2 regions of the Schaalia sp. 19OD2882 genome follow, and region 2 is predicted to be linked to the other one. Evidence: riboswitches for the same ligand, from Rfam matches in the RefSeq annotation. Region 2 holds a riboswitch; the other holds the start of a gene.
The links. A riboswitch is a leader RNA that binds a small molecule or an ion and turns the genes downstream of it on or off. The one in region 2 is predicted to bind thiamine pyrophosphate.
Positions count from the first base shown of each region.

Region 1 (7,191 bases), 570 kb from region 2:
GCCGGAGTGGACGGCCTCGTAGGCGCTGGTGCCCAGCATCACCTGGTCGAAGGTGCCCGTGCCACCGTCGGCGCGGATCATCTCGCGGACGGAGCCGACCAGTTCGGAGGAGCCCCAGGAGGCGAAGGTCCTGCCATCCAGGTCCTTGGGTGAGGAGATCGACGGATTGTCGGCCTTGACGGCGATCGCCACGGCGGGTTTGCGCATGAGGGTCAGGACCATCTGGACGTCCTGGCCGTTGACATTGGCCTGCGTGGTCCACGGCGCACCGGAGAAGCCGAAGTCGGCGCCGCCGGTGGCCAGGACGGCTTCGACCCCCGCCTTGTTGAAGGGCAGGATCTCGACCTCCAGGTTCTCCTGCCGGTAGTAGCCGCGTTCCTGGGCGACGAAGACTCCCGTGTGGTTGGTGTTCGGTGTCCAGTCCAGGACGATCCTCACCTTCGCAGGCTCGGCGCTCCGGGCCCCGGAGGCGTCGGGGGTCACGGGCGCCCCGGCGGTGCAGGATCCGAGGAGTCCTGTGAGCAGCGCGGGCAGGAGCGCCAGGGCGGCCAACGGTGTCAGGCGGCGCGTACGGGTCATCGGTGGTCTCTCCTTTCGGGCGATGCGGGCCCCTCGGGCAGGTCGCACATCAGAGTGCCGAGCCAGGCGGTGAACTGCCGGCCCTGGGGGCACGTGAACCAGGTGGTGTGCGCGCCGAGGAACACGTCGAGGGCCCAGCGTGCCGAGGCCTCGTTGCCGAGGACCCCCCACTGGTACTCGATGACATTGAGGGCGAACTCGGACTGGACGACGGGCATGATGGCCGGCAGGGCGGCGCGCTCGGCCGGGTCCAGTGGGCGCACCTCGTGCCAGCCGCGCACGAGAGCCTCGGCGATGTCACGACGCACGGCATCAGTGCGCCCGTTCATGATCTCCAGCCATTCGAAGGCGTTGCGTTCGACCATGACCGCCAGGTCCAGGACGGCGACATTGCGGTCGGCCAGGCCGAAGTCGACGAGGTCGCACACCCCGTCCTCGTCCCAGAAGGCGTTGGAGACGTGCAGGTCTCCGTGGGTCCATTGGGTGGGCATGTCGGCCAGGTGACCGTTCAGGCGGGCAGCCGCCTCGAAGTGGGGAGCCATCACCGAGTCGACGTCCGCGCCGAGGAGCTCGAACACCTCGGTGACCGCGCGGTGGCGGCCGAGCCATTCGTGGACGCGGCCGCGCGGGTCCGCGTCGGCCAACAGGTCCAGGCGGCTCTGGTAGATGGCGTCGGCCTGGCGCGGCTGATCGAAGGAGGCCGAAGCCAGGGCCATCTCCGCTCCCGCCCTGCCCAGGGCGTGGGCGTCCGCGGTGCTCCGGGGAGGCTGCCAGGAGTGGGTCAGGCGGTAGCGGTCCTCGCCGCGGGCGGCCCCGCACACCTCCCAGATTCCGTCCTCGCAGGTCATGGCGGTCCTACCGGATGAGAAGGGGAGGAAGCGCGGGGTGGGTACACCGTGGTCGGCCAGGTGGGCGACAAAGCGGTGGGTGGCTTCCAGGTGTGCGGGGCGCACGCTGGCGTGGCCGTAGCGTTTGAGGAAGAGGGGACCGGCGTCGGTGTCGACCAAGGAGGCGGCGGCCATGGGCCGCGAGGAGACGGTGAGGACCCGTGTGGCGCGCACCGGGCTGGCGAGTGCCCCCAGGACGGCCCCTGCGGCCTCACGGGTGATGACCGGCCACACGGGATCGACCACGCTCATCTGCGGGTCGTCGCCGGGAAGGCGGTCGGGAAGCCGACTGCTGGTGTCCATGTCCCCTCCGAGGTCGCGTGCGAGCACGGACACCCGTGGGGGTGGACTTGCGTCCCTTCGCTGGCATGACCCAGATCAGGTTCACCGGTCGGAGGCTCGACCTCCCTCTCAGCCCTTGGATGAGGGCTCCCGTGCAATGTCCTTCAACGATAGGCGCAGTGTGCGCCGGGAGACAACCCCGCCCGTCAGTGGACCAGGGCGGCGATCGCGTCGCCGATCTGACTGGTCGAACGCACCAAGGGCGCTCCTGCCGCAGCCGCAGTCGCCCGGGCCGCCATGTCCGCCTCGATGGCGGCTTCGATGCGGCGGGCAGGGGCCGCGTGTCCGAGATGGTCGAGCATGAGGGCCACCGAGCTGATGGTGGCCGTCGGGTCGGCCTTGCCCTGCCCCGCAATGTCGGGGGCGGAGCCGTGGACGGGTTCGAACATCGAGGGGAAGACGCCATCGGGGTTGATGTTTCCGGAGGCCGCCAGACCGATGCCGCCGGTGACGGCCCCGGCCTCGTCGGTGAGGATGTCACCGAAGAGGTTGTCGGTGACGATGACGTCGAAACGCTGGGGGTCGGTCACCAGGTGGATGGTGGCGGCGTCCACGTGACAGTAGTCGACGCTGACCTGGGGGTAGTGGGCGGCCACCGCCTCGACGGTGCGGCGCCACAGGTGTCCGGCGTGGACCAGAACATTGTGCTTGTGGACCAGGGTCAGGTGCTTGGCGGGGCGCGAGGCGGCCTTGGCGAAGGCGTAGCGGACCACGCGTTCCACGCCGTGAGCGGTGTTGACGGAGACTTCGGTGGCGATCTCGTGGGGGGTGCCGACCCTCACGGCTCCCCCGTTGCCGCAGTACAGGCCTTCGGTGCCTTCGCGTACGACGACGAAGTCGATGTCGCCCGGGTTGGCCAGGGGGCTGGGCACGCCCTCGTGGTACTTCGAGGGGCGCAGGTTGACGTAGTGGTCGAGGGCGAAGCGGAGCCTGAGCAGCAGCCCGCGCTCCAGCACACCGGAGGGCACGCTGGGGTCTCCGACGGCTCCGAGGAGGATCGCGTCGTGACCCTTGATGGCCTCCAGGTCCGCGTCGGTCAGGGTCTCGCCGGTGCGGTGCCAGCGATCGGCGCCCAAGTCGTAGTGGGTGGTGGTGAACTCCACTCCGGTGCCGGCCAGTGCCGCAGCCAGGACCTTCAGTCCCTCGGGCACGACCTCCTTGCCAATGCCGTCGCCGGGAATCACTGCCAGATCAAGAATCGTCATGGCAGCATTCAACCCGCCGCCCGGCGCCCCCTTCCGGAGCGTCCACCCGTTGGTCCGAGGAGGTCGGCGCCGACTCCGAAGGGCCCGCATCCGGCGGTGGGATCCACCGGACGCGGGCCCCGGGCCTTCAGTGGGGGTCAGCGGGCGGCCGAGCCCTCCGTGTAGTCGGCGTCAACCTGGGCCCAACCGAATTTGGCGCGCAGCTCACGGCCGGTGGCCTCGATCGGGTGGCCCTCGCCCTGGGCGCGCAGCGCCTTGAACTCCAGGCCGCCGTTGTCCTGGTCGGCGATGAAGCGGCGGGCGAAGGTGCCGTCCTGGATGTCCGCAAGGACCTCCTTCATGGCTTCCTTGACCTGCGGGCCGATGACGCGAGGGCCGGAGACGTAGTCGCCGTACTCGGCGGTGTCCGAGATCGACCAGCGCTGCTTGGAGATCCCGCCCTCGTTGATGAGGTCGACAATGAGTTTGAGCTCGTGGAGGACCTCGAAGTAGGCCATCTCCGGCTGGTAGCCCGCCTCGACCAGGGTCTCGAAGCCGTACTGGATGAGGCGCGAGACGCCACCGCACAGGACGGCCTGCTCGCCGAAGAGGTCCGTCTCGGTCTCCTCGGTGAAGGTGGTCTTGATGACGCCGGCGCGAGTGGCGCCGATGGCCTTGGCGTAGGACAGGGCCAGCTCCCAGGCCTGTCCGGAGGCGTCCTGCTCGACGCAGACCAGGGCCGGCACCCCCTTGCCCTCGACGTACTGGCGGCGCACCGTGTGGCCCGGGCCCTTGGGGGCGACCATGCACACGTCGTGTCCGGCCTCGGGGGCGATGTAGCCGAAGCGGACGTTGAAACCGTGGGCGAAGAACAGGGCGGCGCCGTCCTTCAGGTTGGGAGCGATCTGCTCGGCGTAGACGTGACGCTGGGCCTGGTCGGGGGTCAGGATCATGATGACGTCGGCGCCCTCGACGGCCTCGGGGATGTCCTTGACGGCCAGGCCCGCGCCTTCGGCCTTCTCCCACGAGGACGATCCCGGGCGCAGTCCGACGACGACGTCCACTCCGGAGTCCTTGAGGTTGAGGGCGTGCGCGTGTCCCTGGGAGCCGTAGCCGATGACGGCGACCTTCTTGGACTGGATGATCGACAGGTCGGCGCCGTCGTCGTAGATGATCTCTGCCATGGTCATTTCTCCTTCAGTTGATCCGTGATCGAACGCGACCCGCGGCCGATCGCCACGGCGCCCGACTGGACGATTTCCTTGATTCCGTAGGGTTCGAGGGCGCGCAGCAGCGCCTCGAGCTTGGGCAGCGAGCCGATGGACTCAATGACGACCGTGTCCGGTTGGACGTCGACGACGTGGGCACGGAACAGGTCGACGACCTGCAGGACGCCGGTGCGGCGCGACTGGTCGGCCTGGACCTTGAGCATGAGCAGGCGACGCTCGACCTTCGCCTCCTCCTCCAATTCGACGACCTTGAGGACGTTGACCAGCTTGTTCAGCTGTTTGGTGACCTGCTCGAAGGGGGTGTCCTCGGCGGAGACGATGATCGTCATGCGTGAAACGGACTCGACCTCGGTCTCACCCACGGTGAGGGACTTGATGTTGAACGCGCGCCGGGCGAACAGGGAGGCGACCCGCATGAGGACACCCGGTTTGTTCTCCACCAGGACGGACAGCGTGTGGAACTGTGCCATTGTCAGTCCTCCACTTCCCAGTCGGGCGCCATGCCCTGGGCATAGCGGATCTCGTCATTGGACACTCCTGCCGCGACCATCGGCCACACCATCGCATCCTTGGAGACGCGGAAGTCGATGAGGACCGGGCGGTCGTTGATCGACATGGCCCACTCGATGGCCTCGTCGACCTCGTCGATGCTGCGCACGGTCCGCGCCGCCGCACCGTAGGCGGTGGCCAGCATCTCGAAGTTGGGGACCTGGTCCCCCTCGACGGGGTTCAGCGTGGTGTTCGAGTAGCGCTGCCCGTAGAACAGTGACTGCCACTGGCGCACCATGCCCAGCACTGAGTTGTTGATGAGGCACACCTTGATGGGGATGCCGTTGACGGTGCAGGTGGCCAACTCCTGGTTGGTCATCTGGAAGGACCCGTCACCGTCGATGGCCCACACCACCTGGTCCGGGGCTCCCACCCGGGCACCCATGGCCGCAGGGATCGCGAAGCCCATGGTTCCCAGCCCGCACGAGGACAGGAAGTGGCGGGGGTGTTCGCAGCCGATGAACTGGGCGGCCCACATCTGGTGCTGTCCGACACCGGTGACGTAGATGGCGTCGGGGCCGGCGATGCGCGACAGTCGGGTGAGCACGTCCTGCGGGGCCATCATGGAGTCGCTGGGCTGGGCCCACCCCATCGGGTACTTCCTGCGCAGGCGGTCCAGGTAGCGCCACCAGCCGGACAGGTCGGCCTTGCCCGTTTCGGCCTGGGCGGCGGGGAAGGCGTCGACCAGTGCGTCCGTGACCAGGGCGAGGTCGCCGACGATGGGCACGTCGGCGACCCTGTTCTTCGAGATCTCGGCCGCGTCGATGTCGACGTGGACGACCTTGGCCCGGGGGGCGAAGGAGTCGAGGTTGCCGGTGACCCGGTCGTCGAAACGCGCCCCGAGGGCGACGATGAGATCCGCGCGCTGCAGGGCGCCGACGGCCGCGACGGTGCCGTGCATGCCGGGCATGCCGAGGTTGTGCCGGTCGGAGTCGGGGAAAGCGCCGCGCGCCGCCAAGGTGGTGACCACGGGGGCGTCGGAGAGTTCGACGAGGCGGGCAAGGGCGTGGCTGGCGCCGGAGCGGATCATGCCGCCTCCGACGTAGAAGACGGGCGCCTGGGCGGTGGCCAGTTCCTTGGCGGCGGCCCGCACCTGCTTCATGTGGGGCTTGCCGGCAGGGCGGTATCCGGGCAGGTCCAGGGTGGGTGGCCAGTGGAACTCCATGGTGGCGTTCTGCGCGGACTTGGTGATGTCGACGAGGACGGGGCCCGGTCGGCCAGTGGCGGCCAGGTGGAAGGCCTCCGCGATGCGGGCGGGGATGTCCTGGGCGCGGGTGACGAGGAAGGAGTGCTTCGTCACGGGCACGGAGGCGCCGACGATGTCGGCCTCCTGGAAGGCGTCGGTGCCGATGAGGGAGGCGCCGACCTGGCCGGAGATGACGACGATCGGCACGGAGTCCATGTTCGCGTCGGCCAGTGCCGTCATGACATTCGTGGCCGCGGGGCCCGAGGTGACGATCGCACAGCCGACCTTTCCGGAGGCCAGTGCGTAGCCTTCGGCGGCGTGGCCCGCCCCCTGCTCGTGGCGCACGAGGATGTGGCGCAGCGAGGAACTCATCAGGGGGTCGTAGGTGGGCAGGATCGCACCGCCCGGCATTCCGAAGACGTCGGTGACGCCCAGGGCTTCGAGGGTGGCGACGATGGCGGCGGCGCCGGTCATCGTCCGGGTGTTGTCAGTGTCGTTCACCAGGGTGTCCTCTCAGGTGGAAGGGCGAGTCCCATGAAAAAGCCCCCTCCGCGGCTGAGGCGTGGGGACAAGGCGTGCGATCCACCCGTTTTCACACGGCAGGAACCGCACGCCCTGCTACGAGGACGAGGGCGGCGGAGCCGGCGATGCGAATGTCGAGCACCCCACCACCGTAAGCGGGTGGCGGCCGCACGTGCCTCTCGTCTCACACTTCGGGCCCACCCCGGGAAGGGCTGCTCCCCGGGCGCCCCGCGCCGGGGTGTGCAGGGCGGCCTTCGGCCCGTGTCCGGCTGGGACGATGGGCCGCCGATGGGCCCCGGACCCACTGGGATACTTGGGATGACATTCCTTTTCCACCTTCCTCACGATCTTGGAGCGAGTGACCGTGGTGCAAGTCTTCGAGGTGCTGTCCGAGCAGCCCGTACTCTTCCTCTTCCTTCTCATCGGCGTCGGCATGGCCTTCGGGCACCTGAAGATCAAGGGCGTGGGTCTGGGCGCCGCAGCGGTTCTCTTCCTCGCGATCGGACTGGCCGCATGGGCGAAGTCCTACGGCGTCGAATTGGAGGTCACCCGACAGCTCGGAACGCTCGGCCTGGCACTGTTCACCTTCGCCATCGGCATCAACTCGGGTGCGTCCTTCTTCCACAACCTGAAGTCCGCCATCGGCCCCCTGGTGACCATGGTCGCCCTCTACGCGCTCACCGCCCTCGTCGGGGTCCAGGTCGGCCACCTGA
Region 1 covers NZ_CP065521.1:1,895,752-1,902,942, forward strand. The annotation lists gene I6B53_RS08340 (ABC transporter substrate-binding protein) at 1-579, opposite strand, end outside; gene I6B53_RS08345 (phosphotransferase enzyme family protein) at 576-1,769, opposite strand; TPP riboswitch at 1,804-1,912, opposite strand; gene I6B53_RS08350 (3-isopropylmalate dehydrogenase) at 1,955-3,013, opposite strand; gene ilvC (ketol-acid reductoisomerase) at 3,151-4,176, opposite strand; gene ilvN (acetolactate synthase small subunit) at 4,179-4,691, opposite strand; gene I6B53_RS08365 (acetolactate synthase large subunit) at 4,694-6,460, opposite strand; gene I6B53_RS08370 (aspartate:alanine exchanger family transporter) at 6,843-7,191, shown strand, end outside.
Region 1: another riboswitch for thiamine pyrophosphate. It lies ahead of I6B53_RS08345 (phosphotransferase enzyme family protein); the one in region 2 lies ahead of I6B53_RS10610 (thiamine ABC transporter substrate binding subunit).

Region 2 (7,191 bases):
TGCCCGATGAACTCGTCGGCGTGGTCCTGTCTGCTCTGCGAGTGGTCCGGGACGGGGGCGGGTTCTCCATCGCTTCGATGCCGGAAGAGCTCACCACCAGTGCTGCGGCCCATGTGCTCGGCATCTCGCGTCCCACTTTGATGAAACGTGTACGTGAGGGGGCCATTGCCTCCCACAAGGTGGGAACGCACACTCGCTTCAAGGCCAGTGACATTCTGGAGTTGCGTGCGCGCCAACGTGCTGCTCAGCGGCGCGCAGTTTTGGAAATGATGGAGCTTGAAACCGACATCGAGGACTTCAGCTGAGGGCCCATGAACGGCTATGGGCACGTCGTCCTGGTTGACGCGAATATTTGGTTCTCGCGGACCCTTCGTGACTGGGTCTGTCTTCTGGCGACTGATCCGCGCTCATCCCTTTTTACAGTTTTGTGGACGGACGACATCTTGGCGGAGGTGCTGTCTAACCTGCGCAAGAAGAATCCCAACTGGAATGGCGGCCAGATCTCGGACATTTCTGAAAAAATCAAGGAGTCGTTCCCGAACGGGCAGGTGAGAGACTTCCGGCCGACCGACAATCCGGCAGATCTCTTCGACGGACATGTCATCGGAGCCGCCATTGCTGGAGATGCTGACATCTTGTTGACAAATGATGGCAAGGGTTTCAGCGAGGAACACGACTTTAGGTTCGAAGTCATGAATGTGGATGACTTCCTCATGTTGGTTGCTCACTCCTCGCGCAACCTCATTGTCCGGACAGCTCTGAGAACCGCCATTCACTTCCACAAGCGAGGGGTGCCGTACTTGGAGGCCGAGCGTTTGAAGTCAGCGGGCGCCCCCAAGTTCGCACGGTTCGTGGCTGAGCTTCGTGTCTGCGAAATGTCGCTCGAGAAGGCAGAACATATGCTGGCGCGCCTTGAGAGGCCTGTGGATCGGTTGGCGGATCGCTGACGACATCGGTCAGGATCCGCAAACTGAAACATGATTCACGTGTGGCGCGACGCAAGGAGAAGGCCAATGCATAAGGAGCTGCACAGTGTGGGTCTGATCCTCGTGGTCGGAGGACTGGCGCTGGGCCCCGTCCTGCAGGTTCGCACCCCGTGATCCTCTGACTCCCGCAACCGGGTCGCCCGGGAAGCACCGGCCACGTTCAGCCGGCCCGCCTCACCCCCGAACTCCGAAGCGGGTGCCTCTGGCGGCGGTGCTAGACTCGGCGACGCAAGACAGGGGAGCCCCCTCACGGGAGCTGAGAGTGCGATCGCAGACCCTCGAACCTGATCCGGACAATACCGGCGTAGGAAGTCACTTCTCTCGGGCAATGCGCGCCCGTTCCCCTCCCGCACCACGAGGAGGAAACCCACATGACCACCACCCTCTCCCTTGCGCGACTCGGCGCTCTGGCGGCCACGTCGGCGCTGATGCTCGGCTTGGTCGCCTGCTCGGGCGGCGCAAGCACCCAGAGCGGCCACTCCGCGACTGCCGGCCAGTCCGGCGACGCCATGGCCTCCGGCGCGTCGGCCGGAGCCGACAGCGCAATCACCGTCCTGTCCCACGACTCCTTCGAGTTCCCGCAGGAACTGCTCGACCGCTTCCAGAAGGACACGGGCATCAAGGTGACCATCCAGGCCGTCGGTGACGGAGGCACGCTGGCCAACCAACTGGTCCTGACCAAGGACGCCCCGCAGGGCGACGCCGTCTACGGGGTGGACAACACCGTCTCCTACCGCCTTGCGGGCAAGGGCGTCATCAAGGATGCGGGCATCACCTCCCCCGACAAGGCCCTGGACTTCGCCGGCGAGCCCGGCCTGGTGCCCATCAACCAGGGCGACGTCTGCGTCAACTTCGACAAGAAGTGGTTCACCGACAAGAAGCTCACGCCCCCCGCCACCTTGGAGGACCTGACCAAAGCCGAGTACAAGGACCTGCTGGTCGCCATGAACCCGGCAACCTCCACCCCCGGCATGGCCTTCATGCTGGCCACCATCAACCACTTCGGCGAGGACGGCTGGACCGGATACTGGAAGTCCCTCAAGGACAACGGCCTCAAGGTCTCCGAAGGCTGGTCGGATGCGTTCAACGTCGACTACTCCGCAGGTGAAGGCAAGGGCCCGCGCCCGATGATGGTCTCCTACGGCTCCTCGCCCGCGTACTCGGTCACCGAGGACGGCAAGGACACCACGACCGCCTCCCTGCCGGCCACCTGCTACCGCCAAGTCGAGTACGCAGGCGTGCTGGAGGGCAGCGAGAACGCCGACGCCGCCAAGAAGTTCATCGAGTTCCTGCTGACCCCCGAGGTCCAGGCGACCATCTCCGAAATCACCTACACCTTCCCCGCCAACCCCGGGGCCAAGGCGCCCCAGACGCTGACAACCTTCGGCCCACTGTCCGACCAGCCCGTCATCATCCCCGCCGACAAGGTCGCCTCCAACGCCGAACAGTGGCTGAAGACCTGGCAGTCCACGGTCATCGGCTGAACGTGTCGCCCAGCCGTCCCGCCCTCGTCCCCGGGCGCCCATGAGCGCCGCCGCACAGGACCCGGTCGTCCCAGCGGTGGGCGGCGTCACCTCCCGAGTCGCAGTGGGGACGAGGGCGGGACTGCGTCTGCTCGCCTGGGCGCCGGCGGTCCTGGTGCCGCTGGTCTTCCTCGGCTTCTTCTTTGCCTGGCCTGCGGCGACACTGGTGGCTCGCGGATTCGTCGGCGAGGACGGGGCCTTGGACACGGGCGCCTTCCACGAGGTTTTCACCAGGGCCCGCACATGGCGCATCATCGGCCTGACACTGGGCATGGCGGCCGCGGCCACCACCGTGTCCGTGCTGCTGGGGGTCCCCGGCGCACACGTCCTGTACAGGTGTCGCTTCCCGGGCCGCTCCGTGGCCAGGGCGGCCGTGGCCGTGCCCTTCGTCCTGCCGACAGTTGTGGTCGGCGTCGCCTTCCGTTCCCTGTTGGTGCCCGGAGGCTGGCTGGAGGACCTGCACCTGGACGGAACCGTGTGGGCGGTGCTGGCGGCCATGGTCTTCTTCAACTACTCGCTGGTGGTGCGCGGGGTCGGATCGGTGTGGTCGCGCCTGGATCCGCGCATGGTCCAGGCTGCGCGGGCACTGGGGGCCACGCCCACCCGCGCATTCCTCACCGTCACCCTGCCGGCACTGCTGCCGGCGATTGCCTCGGCGGCCTCGGTGGTCTTCCTGTTCTGTGCGACCGCCTTCGGCATCGTGTTGATCCTGGGCGGGGTGGAGCTGGCCACCATCGAATCGGAGATCTACCTGTTGACCACCGCCTACCTGGACCTTCGGGGGGCCGCTGTGCTCTCCGTGGTCCAGGTGCTGGTGATCGCCGCGGCCCTGTGGGCGGCCGGGCAGGCCAGAAGGCGCTCCGAACGCGCCCTCGCTCTGCGCTCCGATGCCGTCGAGCACCCGTTGGGGGCGGCGGACGCCCCGGCCGCAGCGCTCACGGCGTTGGTCGTGTTCGGCCTGCTGGCCGCCCCGTTGGCACAACTCCTGTGGCGCTCCTTCCACCGCAAGGGACAGTTCACACTGGCCAACTGGGCGGGCTTGGCCGATGCGCACCTGTCGCGCGCCATTCGCGTCAGCGCGCTGGAGGCCGCGTGGAACTCGATGGTCGTGGCCACGCAGGCCGCAGCCATCGCCCTCATCGTCGGAACCCTGGTGGCGCTGGTCGTCACCCGCCCCACGCGCACGCCACGTGCACGCCGGGCACTGGCCGTCCTGGACTCGGTGTTCATGCTGCCCCTGGGGGTCAGCGCGGTGACCGTCGGATTCGGGTTCCTCATCACCTTGAACGCTCCTCCGCTGGACATGCGCGGCAGCGCCCTGCTGGTGCCCGTCGCACAGGCGGTCGTCGCAGTGCCCCTGGTGGTGCGCATGGTCGCCCCGGTCCTTCGGGCAATCGACCCGCGCCAACGTGAGGCCGCCGCCACCTTGGGGGCCGGTCCCTTGCGCGTGATTGCCACCATTGACGGCGCACACCTGGTTCGAGCCGGCGCGGTGGCCATCGGTTTCGCCTTCGCGACCTCGCTGGGGGAGTTCGGGGCGACCTCGTTCCTGTCGCGCCCGGACGCCCCCACCCTGCCGGTGATGATCTACCGGCTGGTCTCACGCCCGGACGCCGCCGAGCAGGGAGTGGCAGTGGCCGCCTCCGTGCTGCTGGCGCTGATCGCGGCCACACTCATGGTCCTGGTCGAAAAGGGCCGCCCCTCCACCGCGGGAGAGTTCCAATGACACCTGTTCTCGGCCTGTCCGTGCGAGATTTGGTCGTGCGCTACGGGCACACGAGGGCCGTCGACCATGTCGACCTGGACATCGAGCCCGGCGAAGTCCTGGCGCTTCTGGGCCCGTCCGGCTCAGGCAAGTCCTCCCTGCTGCGTGCCGTGGCGGGTTTGGAACCCGTGGCCCAGGGCACCATCGCCTGGGAGGGGCGTGACGTGGGCGCGGTGCCCGTGCACCGCCGCGGCTTCGGCCTCATGTTCCAGGACGGGCAGCTCTTCGCCCACCGTGACGTCGCCGGCAATGTCGCCTATGGCCTGCGTCACCTCTCGCCCGCCGAGCGCACCCGCCGAGTCGCGGACACCCTGGACCTGGTCGGAATGGGCGAGTACGCCCGCCGCGCTGTCACCTCCCTGTCGGGCGGGCAGGCCCAACGCGTGGCCCTGGCGCGCTCGCTGGCGCCGCAACCGGCGCTGCTGCTGCTGGACGAGCCGCTGTCCGCCCTGGACCGTTCATTGCGCGAACGCCTGTCCGGAGAGATCCGCGCGATCCTGCGCACCACGGGCTCCACCTGCATCTACGTCACCCACGACCAGGACGAGGCCTTCGCCGTTGCCGACCGGGTCGGTGTCATGGTGGACGGTCGGTTGGTGGCGCTGGCGCGGCCCGGGGACCTGTGGGCGGACCCGGGGCTCAGGGAAGTCGCCGAATTCCTCGGCCACGGGCCCTTCCTCCCCGCCACTTCCGTCGGGGACTCGGAGGGGTCCAAGGGGCCCCGGTGGCGGGCGGTGACTCCCGGCGCGCTCACCGTCGTCGGCGTCGAGGCCAGTCCTGCGCCGTCCACGGGCGAGGGCGCCTTGGCCCCTGAGGCGGTTGCTGCCGGTGGCCGGATCGAATTGCTGGCCGAAGTGCGCGACGCCCGCGCAGCGCGTGGGCGCACAGAAGTCGAAGTGCTGGTGGCGGGCCAGGTCGCCGATGCCCACATCCCCCAGGGCCCCGCCGTGCGCGTCGATGCGGATTCGCTGATCGGCGGATGGGTGCGCCTGGCCCTGGACCTCGATGCATGCCCCTTCGTCACCGGCGGGCACCAGTGACCCTGACTCTCACTTTCGACGCTGACAAGCGCATTCCCCCGTGGCTTCTCACTCGCGTCCGCTCCGCGCTGCTCCACGGACACGGCGGCGGCCGGTGGCGGGCCGGGATCGTCCTGGTCGACGGCCCGTCCGGCTCCGGCAAGACCACGCTCACCCGCGCGCTGCTCGAAGGACTGCGTACCAGCGGCATCAGGATCGGCGTCCACCTGGACGCGGGGCACATGATCGCCGAACTCCGCGTCCGCCCGCGCGCCCCACAGGTCCAGGTGCTTCGTCCCGACCTGTTCTACCCCGGCTGGCTGGGCATGCAGGCGGGCACCGCGGCAGTGGAAGCCCTGCTCACAGGGATTCCCGCTGTCGACGTGGGCGCGGGAGTGCTCGGTTCGGGCCCGCTCACGGTCAACGCGCGGTCGGACACTTCCGCGACCGGGCCGGGCGCACCTGCGAAGGCGACCGGTGAGGCACCACCAGTACCCGCAAAGACCCGGGCAATGGCCCTCGGTCACGGCCAGAAGCGGCCCGGGCGCACAGGCCATCGAGTCTGGGACTGGCACCACTCACGAGCGGGCGGCGCCGTCCTGCTGGACCCCACCCGCCCCGTCCTCGTCGAAGGATGCGGGTGCCTGACGCCACGAACCTCCGCCGTGGCCGACCTGGCCGTGTGGGTCGAGGCCGCCAAAGGACACGATGAACGCCGAACCCGCGCCCTGGCGCGCGACGGCCAGGTCTTCGACCCGTGGTGGCAGACCTGGGCCGAACAGGACCGTGCGCACCTGGTGCGCCACAGGCCGGACCTGCTGGCCGACATCCGTGTGCTCACCTGAGTCGTACACGACCCGCGGGCGGAGGCGCCCTTCGTCCGGTTCTCGAAGGACTAGACTCTGACAAGACGCCAAGGAAGGCGCCCTACGGGAAGCGACAACGCACCACCGACCCGAGGAGGCCACAGTGACCGCCCCATTGCTGCTGCAGAGCGCTTTCACACCCTCGACCACTGCGGTTGCGGGCTCACTGCCACTCAGTGCCCTGCTCGCACTGGTACCGTTGGTGCTCTTCTTCGTCATGCTCGGCGTGTTCAAGGTCGCCACCCACTGGTGCGCATTGGTGTCGCTGGCGGTCGCCGTGGCCGTGGCGGTCTTCGGATTCCACATGCCCGTGGCCCTGTCCGTGCTCTCGGCCACGCAGGGCGGTACCTTCGGCCTGCTGGTCATTTCCTACATCGTGGTCATGGCCGTGTGGCTGTACGACCTGACCGAGGCCAGCGGCCGCGGCCAGGACGTGCGCACCGTGTTCTCACTGGTCGGCAAGGGCGACGTGCGCGTCCAGGCGCTGCTGGTCGCCTTTGCCTTCTGCGGCCTCATGGAAGGCCTTGCCGGTTTCGGCGCCCCTGTGGCCATCACCTGCGCCATGCTGTTGGCACTGGGCCTTCCCCCAGTCAAGGCCGCCCTCGCCACCATGGTCGGCAACTCCCTCAATGTCGGCTTCGGCGCCATGGCCATCCCCATGACCGCCACGGCCAAGATTGGCGGCATGGAGGAATCCGCGGCCCTGGTCGCCCAGACCGGCGCACGCATCACCCCCCTGTTCCTGGTCGTCGTCCCATTCCTGCTGCTCGCGATGCTCGACGGAGTCCGGGGACTTCGCCAACTGTGGCCGGTCGCCCTGGTCGCAGGCCTTGGCATGGGCGGTGGGCACCTGGTCACCGCGCACTTCCTGTCCTACGAACTGACGGCGGTTGTCGCCTCGCTGCTGAGTTTCGCGCTGTCCGCCGGACTGCTGGTCGTGTGGACGCCCACAACCCCCGAGGAACACCGGTCCGAGCCTGGGGCCGGCAAGGAACTCACCGCTTCGCGCATCACCTTGGCCCTGCTGCCGTA
Region 2 covers NZ_CP065521.1:2,462,135-2,469,325, reverse strand. The annotation lists gene I6B53_RS10620 (helix-turn-helix domain-containing protein) at 1-305, shown strand, start outside; gene I6B53_RS10615 (PIN domain-containing protein) at 312-947, shown strand; TPP riboswitch at 1,212-1,314, shown strand; gene I6B53_RS10610 (thiamine ABC transporter substrate binding subunit) at 1,358-2,470, shown strand; gene I6B53_RS10605 (iron ABC transporter permease) at 2,511-4,235, shown strand; gene I6B53_RS10600 (ABC transporter ATP-binding protein) at 4,232-5,314, shown strand; gene I6B53_RS10595 (hypothetical protein) at 5,311-6,138, shown strand; gene I6B53_RS10590 (L-lactate permease) at 6,263-7,191, shown strand, end outside.